One region of the Enterobacter sp. I4 genome, then DNA from elsewhere that is predicted to be linked to it. Evidence: predicted binding sites of a transcription regulator. Region 1 holds the regulator's gene; the other holds the start of a gene.
What was found. The regulator LexA, encoded in region 1, represses DNA repair genes until DNA is damaged. The targets are predictions, from matches to a motif close to TNCTGTATGTACATACAGNA.
Positions count from the first base shown of each region.

Region 2: a site for LexA is predicted at 2,662-2,681, ahead of rmuC (DNA recombination protein RmuC). Genes of this name have one in related genera too.

Region 1 covers NZ_JALBUO010000001.1:134,274-145,098, forward strand. Annotated here, with positions in the region: gene malM (maltose operon protein MalM) at 1-328, shown strand, start outside; gene ubiC (chorismate lyase) at 501-998, shown strand; gene ubiA (4-hydroxybenzoate octaprenyltransferase) at 1,011-1,880, shown strand; gene plsB (glycerol-3-phosphate 1-O-acyltransferase PlsB) at 1,977-4,397, opposite strand; gene MOQ06_RS00655 (diacylglycerol kinase) at 4,552-4,920, shown strand; gene lexA (transcriptional repressor LexA) at 5,029-5,637, shown strand; gene dinF (MATE family efflux transporter DinF) at 5,701-7,038, shown strand; gene MOQ06_RS00670 (CsbD family protein) at 7,158-7,367, shown strand; gene zur (zinc uptake transcriptional repressor Zur) at 7,416-7,928, opposite strand; gene MOQ06_RS00680 (cupin domain-containing protein) at 8,046-8,534, shown strand; gene traF (conjugal transfer protein TraF) at 8,703-10,013, shown strand; gene dusA (tRNA dihydrouridine(20/20a) synthase DusA) at 10,096-10,825, shown strand, end outside.
Region 2 covers NZ_JALBUO010000001.1:29,580-35,939, forward strand. Annotated here, with positions in the region: gene metE (5-methyltetrahydropteroyltriglutamate--homocysteine S-methyltransferase) at 1-703, shown strand, start outside; gene MOQ06_RS00165 (dienelactone hydrolase family protein) at 758-1,564, opposite strand; gene udp (uridine phosphorylase) at 1,824-2,585, shown strand; gene rmuC (DNA recombination protein RmuC) at 2,725-4,182, shown strand; gene ubiE (bifunctional demethylmenaquinone methyltransferase/2-methoxy-6-polyprenyl-1,4-benzoquinol methylase UbiE) at 4,249-5,004, shown strand; gene ubiJ (ubiquinone biosynthesis protein UbiJ) at 5,018-5,623, shown strand; gene ubiB (ubiquinone biosynthesis regulatory protein kinase UbiB) at 5,620-6,360, shown strand, end outside.

The sequences.
Region 1 (10,825 bases):
GATCAAACTGAAAGTGTCCACCAACAGCGCCTCCAGCGTGCTCGTAGGCCCGCTGTTCGGCTCGTCGGGTCCTGGCCCGGTAACGGTAGGTAATACCGCCGCGCCTGCTTATGCCGCCCCTGCCGCTGCACCAGCCGCAGCGCCGGCCCCGGCGAAGAAAGCTGAGCCGGTACTGAACGACACCGAAGAATACTTCAACAACGCCATTAAGCAGGCGGTGAAGCGCGGCGACGTCGACAAAGCGCTGAAGCTGCTTGATGAAGCCGAACGTTTAGGTTCAACCACTGCCCGTTCCACCTTTATCAGCAGTGTAAAAGGCAAGGGGTAACCGTCTCCCCACAGTGCTGATTTTGTTAGTAGTTTAGTGCGCCTTAACGGGCGCACTTTTTTTGGCTTCGTTGCGCCATTGTTGCGATAGTGATCGTTAAATTTTGTTTGTCCGTCCTCATTTTGCCAATCTGCGATACAATGCTTTTACGTTATGTATCGGAGAGTCTCGCATGTCACACCCCGCGCTAACGCAGCTGCGTGCGCTACGCTATTTCGACCACATCCCTGCGCTTGACCCGGAACAGCTGGACTGGCTGCTGCTGGAAGATTCCATGACAAAACGTTTTGAGCAGCAGGGCAAAACGGTCACGGTGACGGTGATTCAGGAAGGGTTTGTCTCGGCTGAGGCGATTGCCAGCGAGTTGCCGCTGTTGCCGCAGGAAGAACGCTACTGGCTGCGTGAAATTTTACTCTGTGCGGATGGCGAGCCGTGGCTTGCCGGGCGGACGGTCGTTCCTGAGTCTACACTTTCCGGGCCGGAGCTTGCACTGCAACGCCTCGGCAAAACGCCGCTGGGGCGATATCTGTTCACCTCGTCTGAACTGACCCGTGATTTTATTGAAATTGGTCGCGATGCCGACCTGTGGGGGCGCCGTTCCCGCCTTCGTTTGAGCGGCAAGCCGTTAATACTGACGGAACTATTTTTGCCCGCATCGCCGTTGTACTAAGAGGGAGAAAAAATGGAGTGGAGTCTGACGCAGAATAAGCTGCTGGCCTATCACCGCTTAATGCGTACCGATAAACCCATCGGCGCGCTGCTGCTGCTGTGGCCGACCTTATGGGCGCTGTGGGTTGCAACGCCGGGCGTGCCGCCGCTGTGGATCCTGGCGGTGTTCGTGGCGGGCGTCTGGCTGATGCGCGCCGCGGGCTGCGTGGTCAACGACTATGCCGACCGAAAATTTGATGGACACGTTAAGCGCACCGCCAATCGTCCTCTGCCGAGCGGTCAGGTAACCGGAAAAGAGGCGCGCATCCTGTTTGTGGTGCTGGTGCTGCTCTCTTTCCTGCTGGTGTTAACGCTCAACACCATGACTATCCTCCTGTCCGTCGCCGCGCTGGCGCTGGCCTGGGTTTACCCGTTTATGAAGCGATACACCCATCTGCCGCAGGTGGTGCTGGGTGCAGCATTTGGCTGGTCGATTCCGATGGCGTTTGCCGCGGTCAGCGAGTCCGTTCCGCTTAGCTGCTGGCTGATGTTCCTGGCGAATATTCTCTGGGCCGTCGCGTACGATACGCAATATGCGATGGTCGATCGCGATGACGATCTGAAGATCGGCATTAAGTCGACGGCGATCCTGTTTGGTCGTCACGACAGGCTAATCATCGGCATTTTGCAGGTGGCGGTGCTGGCGCTGATGGTGGCGATTGGTCGCCTGAACGGGCTGAACTGGGAGTTTTACTGGTCCGTGCTGGTGGCGGGGCTGCTGTTTGCGTACCAGCAGAAGCTGATCGCAAAGCGCGAGCGTGAAGCCTGCTTTAAGGCGTTCCTGAATAATAACTACGTCGGGCTGGTGCTGTTCCTGGGGCTGGCGATGAGTTACTTCTCCTGAAAGCCCGGTGACGAGGTAAAAAAACGGCAGTCAGAGACTGCCGTTTTTCATGTTTTCACATATGCACCTGGGATAGGGCATCGAACCGCTGAAACATCACTCGCCCTGCGTCGAACTCTCAATCGTCAAACGCACATCCGAGGTAATCAGCTCCGCCAGCATCTGATAAACCTTCAGCGTCTCAGCAGGCTCGGCGTCGCCCGTATCGCTGATAAACCCTTCATCGCGCAGCGTCAGTACCAGCGAGCTGAATACCGCTTTGTCGAAGAATTCCGGTGCGTTAATGCCGTGCAGTACGGACAGGCGCTGTGCCAGGGTCCGGCTCTCTTTTTCCAGCGTACCGCGGTTGATTGAAGGGTTTGCACTCAACAACCAGAAGGTGATGGCATAGCGCTGCAATGTTTCGCGCGCGCCGGAAGCGAGGAGCTGCAGGGTACGAGAGCGTGACGGATTGATATGCAGTTCGTCACTATTGGTGGTAATTAGCCCCTGACGATGCATCTCTGCCGACATTTTATCGAGCTCTACCGCCAGCTCATCTTTACTCCAGCGCAGGAACAGCTCCGCTTTCAGCATCGGGTAGATGGTCTGAATATGGCGCAGCAGTTCCTCACGTGAAATACGGCGATGCTGGGTAATTATGGCCGCCATCAGCGACGGCAGCATCAGCATATGCGTGATGTTATTGCGGTAGTAGGTCATCAGCACGGCCTGCTCGCGCGGCAGAATGATGATGTCACCGATCGTATCTTTCTCGACTTCGAACTTGTTCATCTGCAGCGCGTGGTCGATTAGCTCGCTGGCGGTGGCAGACGGCACGGTCGAATCCGCGGAGTACGGCACGTTGCGCATGATGTCCAGGTAGCAATCGATCTGCTCGGTCAGCTGTTCGCGGGTGAGTGAACGCTGGCGAGAGGCCAGAAGCGCGGTACAGCACAGGTTCATGGCGTTCGCAGCACCGGCGTTGTTGATGCGCACCATGAGCTCGGAAGCAATGCCGTTAACCGTTGGCGTCAGCCAGGCCGGGCGTACCGCTTCGATAGGATCGATAGACTCGCGCCACTCCGGAACGTGGTTGTTCAGCCAGGTCATCAGCGGCATTGGCTCGCCAAAGTTTACGTAGCCCTGACCGAGGTTGCGCAGCTTGCTCAGCCCACGCAGCATCTGCGGCAGGCTCTCTTTCTCTTTGGTCGCACCGCGCAGCTCTTTTGCGTAGGTTCCCACTTCCATCACGTGCTCATAACCAATGTAAATCGGCACCAGCGTGATAGGGCGCGTACCGCCGCGCAGCATCGCCTGGATGGTCATCGACAGCGTGCCGGTCTTCGGATCGAGCAGACGACCGGTACGGGAGCGTCCCCCTTCAACGAAGTATTCAACGGAATAGCCGCGGCTGAACAGCTCGCCCAGATACTCACGGAAAACGGTGGAGTAGAGCTTGTTGCCCTTAAAGGTACGACGGATAAAGAATGCGCCCAGACGGCGGAAAATCGGGCCCGCTGGCCAGAAGTTCAGGTTAATACCGGCAGCGATGTGCGGCGGTACCAGACCCTGGTGATAAAGCACGTAAGAGAGCAGCAGGTAGTCCATGTGGCTGCGGTGGCAGGGCACGTAGACAATCTCATGGCCGTCGTGCGCTAACTGACGCACGCGCTCGGCGTTGTGGACGTTAATGCCCTGATATAGGCGGTTCCACGTGAAGCCGAGAATACGGTCGGACAGACGAATCATCTCGTAGGAGAAGTTCGCGGCGATCTCTTCCATCAGCGCAATCGCGTTCTGCTGCGCTTTCTCGTGTGAAATTTTCTTGCTGCGCGCTTCGTCTTCTACTGCACGGGCAATCGCTTTGGATGCCAGAAGCTTGTTGAACAGATCCTGTCGCGCCGGAAGGCGTGGTCCCACGGCCGCCAGACGCTGGCGTGCAAAGTGCATCCGGGCAACGCGCGCCAGCTTTTGCGCAATGATCTTATCGGTGCCGTGTTCGTCCGCCATGCGGCGCAATGAAACGGAAGGAGAGAAGCGGACAAAGCTGTCGCGTCCCAGCCAGGAGACGGCGAAGAACTTCTGAATGCCGTTGAGCATGCGCAGCGGCGGGTTCTCTTCCCCTTTTTCGCGTCCCGGACGACGCCCAAACATCACCGACACCGGCACCATCTGTACGTCCAGATCGGGGTTGCTGCGGTGCAGATCGAGGTAGTCATGGAACAGCTTGATGGACTCTTCTTTCGGCGTGTAATAGGTAAACACGCGTGGCCCGCCATGAATGAACACGTAGCGCGGCAGCAGGGTGCCGTCGACTTCCAGCGGCTCAAGCGGGTCGGGTAAATCGTGCGCCAGACATTGAGCGCGAAGCGTCAGCAGGTCTGCCTTCGAGTTATAAGGCAAAACGTACATAATAGGGCGCGACGTATCGAGCCCTAATTCCAGCGCGGGTTCTGCTGGAATAGACTTACTTTTTACCAGTACGCTTAATGGTAAATTAAGTAATTTGTAGTAAATTCGTGGCCAGCCGGACATAAACGATGTAAAGCCTCTGGTTAATAATGCAATTGCGGCGCAAGGATAACAGAAAGCGCGCAAAATTTCTGTTGTTACCCGTCATACTTGAGGCTGTAGCGCAACGCGCTGTGCCCCCTGTTACAGACGCTCTTTTTCCTGAAAGGTTCTTTAAATGGCCAATAATACCACTGGGTTAACCCGAATCATTAAAGCCGCCGGCTATTCCTGGAAAGGTTTCCGTGCCGCGTGGATCAATGAAGCCGCATTTCGCCAGGAGGGTATCGCAGCTATTGTTGCGGTGATTATCGCCTGTTTCCTTGATGTTGACGCGATTACCCGCGTGCTTTTAATTGGCTCCGTACTGTTGGTGATGATAGTGGAAATTCTTAATAGCGCTATTGAGGCCGTCGTTGACCGTATTGGGTCAGAATTCCATGAGCTTTCTGGCCGTGCGAAAGACATGGGCTCTGCCGCCGTGCTGCTGTCGATTATCACTGCGGTAATAACCTGGGTCACGCTGCTTTGGTCACATTTCCGATGAGCCTCGAGGAATAATTAAGTCCCTGGTTTTTTGTGCAGTTTTTGGTTCCAAAATCGCCTTTGACTGTATATACTCACAGCATAACTGTATATACACCCAGGGGGCGGAATGAAAGCGTTAACGACCAGGCAGCAAGAGGTGTTTGATCTCATTCGGGATCATATCGGCCAGACGGGTATGCCACCCACGCGTGCAGAAATCGCGCAGCGTCTGGGCTTCCGTTCTCCTAATGCTGCCGAAGAGCACCTTAAGGCGCTGGCGCGTAAAGGCGTCATTGAGATAGTTTCCGGCGCGTCACGCGGTATTCGTCTGCTGGTGGAAGAAGAGACCGGTATTCCGCTGGTGGGTCGCGTCGCCGCAGGTGAACCCCTGCTGGCACAGCAGCATATCGAAGGGCACTATCAGGTTGACCCGGGCATGTTCAAGCCGAGCGCTGATTTCCTGCTGCGCGTTAGCGGAATGTCCATGAAAGATATCGGTATTCTTGATGGCGATCTGCTGGCGGTACACAAAACCCAGGACGTGCGTAACGGACAAGTGGTCGTGGCGCGCATCGATGATGAAGTGACGGTTAAGCGCCTGAAGAAACAGGGTAATACCGTACAGCTTCTGCCAGAAAACAGCGAGTTTTCCCCCATTGTAGTGGATCTCCGCGAGCAGAACTTCTCTGTTGAAGGCCTGGCGGTAGGTGTTATCCGCAACGGCGAATGGCTGTAATCTCTTCCTGACAGGCCGCAGTTCCTCTGCGGCCTGGCTTATTTTCTGATTCCGGTAATTTCAATGGCCTTGCTAACTTCTGCCGATAAGGCGTTGTGGCGTCTTGCGCTACCGATGATTTTTTCCAATATCACCGTTCCTCTGCTGGGGCTGGTTGATACGGCGGTAATCGGGCATCTGGATTCGCCGATTTATCTGGGCGGCGTCGCGATTGGCGCAACGGCGACCAGCTTCCTCTTTATGCTGCTGCTCTTTTTGCGCATGAGTACGACAGGCCTGACGGCCCAGGCGTACGGTGCAAAAGATCCCCTGCGTCTTGCTCGCGCGCTGGTTCAGCCGCTTATCCTGGCTTTTGGTGCCGGCGCGTTAATCGTTCTGTTGCGTACGCCGCTTATCGATCTGGCGCTTCATATTGTGGGCGGCAGTGATGCTGTACTGGAGCAGGCCCGGCGGTTCCTTGAAATTCGCTGGCTGAGCGCGCCTGCTTCACTGGCAAACCTGGTCCTGCTGGGCTGGCTGCTGGGCGTGCAGTATGCCCGCGCGCCGGTGATCCTGCTGGTGGTGGGTAACCTTCTCAATATTGTCCTCGATCTCTGGCTGGTAATGGGGCTGCACATGAACGTCCGCGGCGCGGCGCTGGCCACGGCAATCGCCGAATACGGCACGCTGCTTATCGGTTTGTGGATGGTCTGGCGCGTGCTGGCGATGCGCGGTATTACGCTTGCGCTGCTGAAAACGGCCTGGCGCGGCAATATGCGTAAGCTGCTGGCGCTCAATCGCGACATCATGCTGCGTTCGCTCCTGTTGCAGCTGTGCTTTGGCGCACTGACGGTTTTTGGCGCGCGCCTTGGGCCAGAAATAGTTGCGGTCAACGCCGTTCTGATGACGCTCCTGACCTTTACCGCATACGCGCTGGATGGCTTTGCTTACGCCGTAGAAGCGCACTCAGGTCAGGCCTATGGCGCGCGTGAAAGCGGCCAGCTGCGCGAAGTATGGCGTGCAGCCTGCCGGCAGGCGGGCCTGGTGGCACTGATTTTTGCGCTGGTTTACGCCTGCTTTGGCGGGCATATTGTCGCGCTACTCACCTCGTTGCCCACGCTGCGCGAGCTGGCAGATCGCTATATCCTCTGGCAGGTGGTTTTACCGGTGGTGGGCGTGTGGTGCTATCTGCTGGACGGCATGTTTATCGGTGCGACGCGAGGGGCGGAGATGCGTAACAGCATGGCCGTCGCTGCGGCGGGGTTCGGCCTGACGCTGTTGACGCTGCCGTATCTCGGCAACCACGGTCTGTGGCTTGCGCTGGCGGTCTTTCTCTCACTGCGCGGCCTTTCGCTGGCTGTTATCTGGCGTCGCCACTGGCGAAACAATACCTGGTTTCCTGCCCGAAGCGATATATCGTAACGGTTAAAGATTCCGAATATAAAACCAGCTGCCGAATCCTTAACTACAATAATAATCACGTCCAGCAGAAAAGAACGAAGCGGACGATACTCTTAGACGCTTAACACGAGGACACGATTATGAATAAAGATGAAATCGGCGGCAACTGGAAGCAATTCAAAGGTAAAGCGAAAGAACAGTGGGGTAAGCTGACAGATGACGATATGACCGTCATTGAAGGCAAGCGCGATCAGCTGGTAGGTAAAATCCAGGAGCGCTACGGTTACGAAAAAGATCAGGCGGAAAACGAAGTCAAAGACTGGGAAACCCGTAACGACTACCGCTGGTAACCGGACAGTACCCCAAAGGGCGGCCATGAGCCGCCTTTTTCTTTGCCGTCAGCGCGGCTTTTTCTTCACCAGAATGGAGTGATCGTGCTGGCAGGCATCCTGATGGCGGCATGATTCCACCTCCACGCAGGCAGAGCATAAGCCGTGTGCTTCTATCACGTTATGGCGTAGCGCAAAGCCCATTCTGGCTGCCAGCGTATGCATAATATCTTCCACGCCTTCTGCACCTTCCTCCTTTACCACGCCGCAACGATCGCAGATAAACATAGCGGACGTGTGGGTCGGCTGGTCGAAAAGGTGGCAAAGCACGTAGCTGTTTGTTGATTCCACCTTATGCACAAACCCTTGTTCGAGCAGGAAATCGAGCGCCCGGTAGACGGTTGGCGGTTTTGCCTGCGGCTCGCTTTCGCGCAGCAGGTCGAGCAAATCGTACGCGCTGATGGCGCCCTGCTGCAGGCTCATCAGACGCAGTACCTCAAGGCGCTGCGGGGTCAGGCGCACATTGCGTTGCGCGCACAGCTTTTCAGCTTGCGCTAACAGCTCTTTTGTGGACTTGTCCATCGGGCACCTCGGATGTGGAAAGGGTAGAAAACCCTCACTTTATCATGTTCTGATAAAAACACCGAGATCCGCCGGGCTGTGCTATACCTGACGCATCGCAAATGGGGAGAATGCATAATGAAAAGACCTGACTGTATTCGGCACTGGCGGGACGTAGAAGGTGCCGATAACGCCACCTATCCTGACAGCAACGAACATTTTTCAATTGGTGCGCCGCTGTCCCGCAAGCTGGGGCTGGGCCGCATCGGTATTCACCATGAACGGCTGCCGCCCGGACGCCGCACGTCTTATCCCCATGCTGAAAGCGACGAAGAAGAGTTTGTGTACGTTCTGGAGGGTTACCCGGAGGCCTGGATCAATGGCTATCTGTGGAAGCTCGAACCCGGAGACAGCGTGGGGTTCCCTGCCGGGACGGGAGTCTGCCATACCTTTATCAACAACACCGATGAAGAGGTGCGCTTGCTGGTAGTGGGGGAGGCCAATAAAAAACATAACCGCATCTACTATCCGCTCAATCCGGTATATGCCGCGACCCGCGAAGACCGCTGGGTGGATCATCCGCCTCAATTTTTTGGTCCGCACGATGGAAAACCTGGGCGAAAATAATTTCCTCTTCTATAAATATTGATGGTCGTCACATATTACAACAGGCCGGGATGGAATTTAACTTAAGGAAATAGCGGGTCTTTTTGCACTTATTCACAGCAATAGTTCGTTCCTGTTTGGGTGATAACAGACAGGGTTAACTAATAACAAACTATTTACGAGCACACTGTGAAAAAACATTTTAAGTTTTCGATGGTTAGCATCGCTGTCTCCTTTTTTATGGCAAATCAGGCGGGAGCAGCCAATACCTGGACGGAAGCGCGTAGTGACGCAATGGGCGGCACGGGCGTGGCAGCAGGCAGCTATGGCAGCGGGGCGTTAATCAACCCTGCGCTGCTGGCAAAGTCTAAACCTGAGGATGACGTGACGGTCATTTTGCCGTCCGTTGGCGTGCAGGTGACCGATGAAGACAATCTTCAGGACGAGATCGACACCATTAACGACAAAATCAATCGCTACAAGGATGTGGTTGATAGCCTGACGCCCATTGATATCATCACCAATCCATTAGGTTCGATCAATCAGTTCCAGGGCGCCGCGAAAGATCTCGCTGATGAGCTGGACTACCTGAAGGGCAAAACCGCACGCGCTAACGCGGGCGCCGGAATTGCCGTCAGTATCCCTAACGATGTGCTCTCGGTGGCCTTTATGGCGAAAGGCTACGCCCATGGCCGGGTCAGCTCCTCTATCGATCAGCAGGATATTGATTATCTGCGCGGTATTCAGGGAAGCGATGCGGTGGCTGCCGGCGTGGCGCTGGACGCCGCGCTAAACGGTACCGATCAAATCACCAAAAACCTGAACTCTACGGCGTCCGGCCGGGCGGCAATTGTGTCCGACTACGGTATTGCGGTGGCCCGCCAGTTCGATCTTGGCGGCGTTCCGGTTTACGTTGGCGTCACGCCAAAGCTGCAACAAACCTGGCTTTATAACTACACCACCTCAATCTACGATTACGACAGTAGTAAGTGGAACGACAGCCGCTACCGTACCGACGACACCGGCTTCAACGTCGATGCCGGTATTGCTGCTGATTTCGGTGAAAACTGGACGGTTGGCGTGAGTGGGCAAAATCTGATGTCGCGCGATATCGAAACCAAGGATATCCGCATCCGCAACGGGCGTACGGGAGAGGTGGTGAGTTATAAAGACACCTATCAGATCCGTCCGCTGGTGACCGCCGGAGCCGCCTGGCACAACGATCTGGTGACGCTGACCGCGGACGGTGACCTGACCGAAACCAAAGGCTTCAAAAGCGAAGATACCTCCCAGTATGCCGGCATTGGTGCTGAAGTCACGCCGCTTAGCTGGCTGGCGGTGCGCGCCGGTTACCGTGCGGACATGAAAGGTAATGACAGCAACGTCTTTACCGGCGGCGTCGGGTTTGCGCCGTTCAGCACCGTTCATGTCGATCTGATGGGGCTTTATGGCGAAGACGAAACCTGGGGCGCCGGCGCTCAGCTGAGCATGACGTTCTAAAGTACACCGGAGGCGCTGCGCCTCCGGCTTTTCTTTGTGCTATAGTAGCGCCCCTTTTCCACCAGATGCTTAAAACTTCGCCATGTTGTCAGAACGCCAGACCACCTTCCCAGCACACCGTTTCTCCATTGCGCCGATGCTCGACTGGACGGACAGACACTGCCGCTATTTCCTGCGCCAGCTCTCCCGCCATACGCTGCTGTACACCGAAATGGTCACCACCGGCGCAATTATCCATGGCAAGGGTGACTATCTGGCGTACAGCGAAGAAGAGCATCCGGTTGCGCTACAGCTGGGTGGCAGCGATCCGGCCACGCTGGCGCAGTGCGCAAAGCTGGCTGAAGCGCGCGGCTATGACGAGATTAACCTCAACGTCGGCTGCCCCTCCGACCGCGTGCAGAACGGCATGTTCGGCGCCTGTCTGATGGGTAACGCACAGCTGGTCGCAGACTGCGTCAAAGCGATGCGCGATGTCGTGTCCATTCCGGTTACGGTCAAAACCCGTATCGGCATTGACGACCAGGACAGCTACGAATTCCTGTGTGACTTCATCGACACGGTGTCAGGGAAGGGTGAGTGCGGCATGTTTATCATCCACGCCCGTAAAGCCTGGCTCTCGGGCCTCAGCCCGAAAGAGAACCGCGAGATCCCGCCGCTGGACTACCCGCGCGTGTACCAGCTGAAGCGCGATTTCCCGCATCTGACCATGTCGATCAACGGCGGAATTAAGTCGCTGGACGAAGCCAGAGCGCACCTCGAACATATGGATGGCGTGATGGTCGGGCGCGAGGCGTATCAAAACCCGGGCATCC
Region 2 (6,360 bases), 110 kb from region 1:
GGTGGTTATTGGCGACGTCAGCCGCCCCGAAGCGATCACGGTTGAGTGGGCGAAGTATGCCCAGTCGCTGACCGACAGGCCGGTAAAAGGCATGCTGACCGGGCCGGTGACGATCCTCTGCTGGTCCTTCCCGCGCGAAGACGTGACCCGCGAAACCATCGCCAAACAGATAGCGCTGGCGCTGCGGGATGAAGTAGCGGATCTGGAGGCGGCGGGCATTGGCATCATTCAGATCGACGAGCCGGCGCTGCGCGAAGGTCTGCCGCTGCGCCGCAGCGACTGGGATGCCTATTTACGGTGGGGCGTGGAAGCGTTCCGCATCAGCGCCGCCGTCGCTAAGGACGACACGCAGATCCACACCCACATGTGCTACTGCGAATTTAACGACATCATGGATTCGATTGCCGCGCTGGATGCCGACGTTATTACCATCGAGACCTCGCGTTCAGACATGGAACTGCTGGAGTCGTTTGAAGAGTTCGACTACCCGAATGAAATAGGGCCGGGCGTGTATGACATTCACTCCCCGAACGTGCCGAGCGTGGAGTGGATTGAAGCCCTGCTGCAAAAAGCGGCCCAGCGCATCCCCGCGGAACGCCTGTGGGTGAACCCGGACTGCGGCCTGAAAACCCGCGGCTGGCCGGAGACGCGCGCGGCGCTGGCGAACATGGTGAAGGCGGCGCAGAACTTGCGTCAGGGTTAAGTCATTAGTCATATCTATAGCCCGGTAAGGCGTAGCCGCCGCCGGGCTTCTGCTTTACGCTTTCTTTCCGCCGTACTGGCTGAACCACGCCAGCATTCTCTGCCAGCCATCTTTCGCGGATTCGGCGTGATAGCTCGGACGATAGTCGGCGTTAAACGCGTGTCCGGCATCCGGATACACCACAATCTCCGCCTTCGCATTCGCCGCGCGTAGGGCATGGCGCATGGTCTCGACGGTATCAAGCGGGATCCCCGTATCCTGGCCACCATACAGGCCTAATACCGGTGCATTTAAATCCGTGGCGATATCCACCGGATATTTCGGTGAGTTCAGGGTCTTTTCCCCCACCAGTTTGCCGTACCAGGCGACGGCGGCTTTGAGCTGTGGATTATGCGCGGCATACAGCCAGCTAATACGTCCACCCCAGCAGAAACCCGTTATCATCAGTCGATGCGCATCACCGCCGTTGCGCGCCGCCCAGTTGGCAACATGATCCAGATCGGCCAGCACCTGCGCATCCGGCACTTTGCTGACCAGGTTGCTGAACAGCGTCGGGATGTCGCTGTAATCGTTCGGATCGCCCTGACGGAAATAGAGCTCTGGCGCAACGGCCAGATAGCCCTCCAGCGCCAGACGGCGGCAGAGGTCGCGAATATGTTCATGAACGCCAAATATTTCCTGAACCACAATCACGATGGGCAGCGGGCCCTCGGCGGATTTTGGCCGCGCGTGGTACGCCGGCATGTTCTCTCCCTGCGAGGGAATGGAGGTCTCGCCCGCGGTAATAGCCTCTTCAGGGGTTGAGACGATGGTTGAAGCATGCGGGGCAGCAGCAGGTGCAAAACCGGTTTTTTCAGTCATGGCATTCTCCGTACCAATGAATGGATTAGCGCAAAGATAAATATAGACACCAGGTTAACAACCCACAGTGCCTCATAGCGTCTATCTTTTGTGCAGCACCCTACGTTATAACTTGTTAATGTGATGTAAATCACTATTTTGTGGAAATTAACTGCAACCATTTTCATTCATGGTGAGGTGTGTCACGAAATGATGCGTGTTGCTTCTGTAAAGTACCGTTTTACTTCTTCTGACTAACCGACCCACAGAGGAGTCACCTATGTCTAAGTCTGATGTTTTTCATCTCGGCCTCACTAAAAACGATTTACAAGGGGCTACGCTTGCTATCGTCCCCGGCGATCCTGAGCGTGTGGAAAAGATCGCCGCGCTGATGGATAAGCCGGTTAAGCTGGCAGCCCATCGCGAATTCACCACCTGGCGCGCGGAGCTGGACGGTAAAGCGGTGATCGTGTGCTCTACCGGTATTGGTGGCCCGTCTACCTCTATCGCCGTTGAAGAGCTGGCGCAGCTGGGCATTCGTACTTTCCTGCGTATTGGCACCACTGGCGCCATTCAGCCGCACATCAACGTGGGCGACGTGCTGGTGACGACGGCATCCGTCCGTCTGGACGGGGCAAGCCTGCACTTTGCGCCAATGGAGTTCCCGGCAGTGGCTGATTTCGAATGCACCACCGCGCTGGTTGAAGCGGCGAAATCCGTGGGTGCCACCACTCACGTGGGCGTCACGGCATCCTCCGACACCTTCTATCCGGGCCAGGAGCGTTACGACACCTTCTCTGGCCGCGTGGTGAGCCGTTTCAAAGGCTCAATGGAAGAGTGGCAGTCCATGGGCGTGATGAACTATGAAATGGAATCTGCAACGCTGCTGACCATGTGCGCAAGCCAGGGTCTGCGTGCCGGTATGGTGGCGGGCGTGATCGTCAACCGTACCCAGCAGGAGATCCCGAACGCCGAAACCATGAAGCAGACCGAAAGTCATGCGGTGAAAATCGTGGTTGAAGCGGCTCGCCGTCTCCTCTAATCCTCTCGTCTGAGATAAAAGGCCGACGCGTTCGGCCTTTATTTTTTGCGTAGCGCCTCGCAGGAAAACCCTTTCAAACTGGACGTTTATACAGCACAATTCTATTTTGTGCGGGTTATACGTGGATGCAGGGGGCATTGTGGATATCTCAATCCTGATTTATGCGGTAGTGGCGCTGGCGAGCGTGGGGATTGGCTGGCTCATTTCCAGCTACCAGCACGCGCAGCAGAAAGCCGAACAGCTGGCAGAGCGCGAAGAGATCGTGGCTGAACTCAGCGCGACGAAACAGCAGCTTGCGCTGAGCGACCACTGGCGCGACGAGTGCGAACTGCTCAATAACGAACTGCGTAACCTGCGTGATATCAACACCTCGCTGGAGGCCGATCTTCGCGAAGTAACCACCCGCCTCGAATCCACCCAGCTGCACGCCGAAGACAAAATCCGCCAGATGATCAACAGCGAGCAGCGCCTTAGCGAGCAGTTTGAGAACCTCGCGAACCGTATTTTTGAACACAGCAACCGCCGCGTGGATGAACAGAACCGCCAGAGCCTGAACAGCCTGCTGACGCCGCTGCGCGAACAGCTGGACGGCTTTCGCCGCCAGGTGCAGGACAGCTTCGGCCAGGAGGCACGCGAGCGCCACACGCTGGCGCATGAAATTCGCAATCTCCAGCAGCTGAATGCCCAGATGGCGCAAGAGGCGGTTAACCTGACGCGCGCCCTCAAAGGCGATAACAAAGCGCAGGGGAACTGGGGCGAAGTCGTATTAACCCGCGTGCTGGAAGCCTCTGGCCTGCGCGAGGGATACGAATATGAGACGCAGGTCAGCATCGAGACTGACGCGCGCTCGCGAATGCAGCCGGACGTGATTGTGCGTCTGCCGCAGGGCAAAGATGTGGTCATCGACGCGAAAATGACGCTGGTGGCCTATGAACGCTACTTCAACGCCGAGGATGACTACACCCGAGAATCAGCGTTGCAGGAGCATATCGCCTCCGTGCGTAACCATATTCGTCAGCTTGGCAGAAAAGACTATCAGCAGTTGCCGGGGCTGCGATCGCTGGATTACGTGCTGATGTTTATTCCGGTTGAGCCGGCCTTTCTGCTGGCGCTGGACAGACAGCCCGAACTGATAACCGAAGCGCTGAAAAATAACATTATGCTGGTCAGCCCCACCACGCTGCTGGTGGCATTACGCACCATTGCCAACCTGTGGCGCTATGAACACCAGAGCCGTAACGCGCAGCAGATTGCCGATCGCGCCAGCAAGCTGTACGACAAAATGCGGCTGTTTGTGGACGATATGTCCTCGGTGGGGCAAAGCCTGGATCGGGCGCAGGATAATTACCGTCAGGCGATGAAAAAACTCTCCTCCGGGCGCGGCAATTTGCTGGCGCAGGCGGAGGCGTTTCGCAGCCTTGGGGTGGAGGTTAAACGCGAGATTAATCCGGATCTGGTGGAGCAGGCGACCGCGCAGGACGAAGAGTTCCGCCTGCGCGAAGGCGACGCTGAGCAAAATACCCGCAATGAAGACAACGATTTAGCGGCGAGTTTATCACCAGAAGCGCAGCCGACGCGTTTCTTTCGCGGTGGTTGAAACGTAGGGCAAATGCGCCCAATCTGTTACACTTCACGAACATTTGACTGATTAGCAGGCTCTGAGATGGTTGACGATTCACAAGACACGACGCACTTTGGCTTTCAGACTGTCGCCAAAGCGCAGAAAGCTGACATGGTGGCCCACGTATTTCATTCCGTGGCGGCGAAGTACGATGTGATGAATGATTTGATGTCATTCGGCATTCATCGCTTGTGGAAACGCTTCACCATTGATTGCAGCGGCGTACGCCGTGGACAAACGGTGCTGGATTTAGCCGGAGGAACGGGCGATCTCACCGCAAAATTTTCCCGCCTGGTAGGTGAAACCGGTCGTGTGGTGCTGGCCGATATCAACGACTCCATGCTGAAAATGGGACGCGAGAAGCTGCGCAACATCGGCGTGGTAGGCAATGTTGAATACGTTCAGGCCAACGCCGAAGCGCTGCCCTTCCCGGACAATACCTTTGACTGCATCACCATCTCTTTCGGGCTGCGTAACGTGACCGATAAAGATAAAGCGCTGCGCTCTATGTACCGCGTGCTGAAGCCGGGTGGACGCCTGCTGGTGCTCGAGTTCTCCAAACCGATTATCGACCCGCTGAGCAAAGCCTACGATGCGTATTCCTTCCACGTTCTGCCACGCATTGGCGAGCTGGTGGCGAACGATGCCGAAAGTTACCGTTATCTGGCTGAATCCATCCGAATGCACCCGGATCAGGACACGCTGAAAGCGATGATGCAGGATGCAGAATTTGAAAACGTGGAGTACTTCAATATGACGGCGGGTGTCGTCGCGCTGCATCGTGGTTACAAGTTCTGAGTGGAGGTTTCCCGTGCCCATTAAACCCTTAGTCACCGCAGGCATCGAGAATGTACTGAATGCCTTTCTGTATCGCGCCCCGGCGCTCAAAACCGCACGTCAGCGGCTTAACGGAAAGGTACTGCGTATCGTTTTAAAAGAGTTCTCGACGCCGCTTGTGCTGGTCTTCAGCGAACGCCAGCTTGACGTTCTGGGTGAGTGGGAAGGCGAGGCTGACTGCTCGGTGATCACGCACATGAGCGTGTTGCCAAAACTGCGCGATCGCCAGCAGCTGACGGCGCTTATTCGCAGCGGCGAACTGGAAGTCCAGGGCGATATTCAGGTGGTACAGAACTTCGCTGCGCTTAGCGATCAGGCTGAATTCGACCCGGCGGAGCTGCTGGCGCCCTATATCGGCGATATCGCGGCTGAAGGGATAAGCAAAACGCTGCGCACGGGTTCTGCTTTTTTGCGCAAAGGTCTCCAGCGTCAACAGCGCTACGCTGCTGAGGTTCTGACCGAAGAGTGGCGTATGGCGCCGGGGCCATTGGAAGTTGCCTGGTTTGCAGAAGAGACCGCGGCAGTTGAGCGCGCAGTGGATGCGTTAACCAAACGGCTGGAAAAACTGGAGGGCAAATGACGCCTGGTGAAATTCGGCGCCTCTATTTTATCGTTCGCACCTTTTTGAGCTACGGGCTCGACGAGCTTATCCCCAGAATGCGTATCACCCTGCCGCTTCGGCTTTGGCGGCGCACGCTGTTCTGGATGCCGAATCGCCATAAGGATCAGGAGCTGGGTACACGCCTGCGTCTTGCTTTGCAGGAACTGGGTCCGGTCTGGATCAAGTTTGGTCAGATGCTCTCAACACGTCGCGACCTTTTCCCGCCGGAGATAGCCGACCAGCTCGCGCTGTTGCAGGACCGCGTCGCCCCGTTTGATGGGGAGAGGGCAAAGAAACAAATCGAGGAAGCGATGGGCAATATTCCCATCGACACCTGGTTTGATGATTTCGATATCCAGCCTCTGGCATCCGCTTCTATCGCGCAGGTTCACACCGCGCGCCTGAAGGAGAATGGCAAAGAGGTGGTCATCAAGGTGATTCGCCCGGATATCCTGCCGGTTATCAGAGCGGACATGAAGCTGATTTATCGTCTGGCTCGCTGGGTGCCGCGCCTGCTGCCGGATGGCCGCCGTCTGCGCCCGCTGGAAGTGGTACGGGAATACGAAAAAACGCTGATTGATGAGCTAAACCTGCTGCGCGAGTCGGCGAACGCCATTCAGCTGCGTCGTAACTTTGAAAACAGCCCGATGCTGTATGTTCCTGAAGTCTATTCTGACTATTGCAGCCAGAACATGATGGTGATGGAACGTATCTAC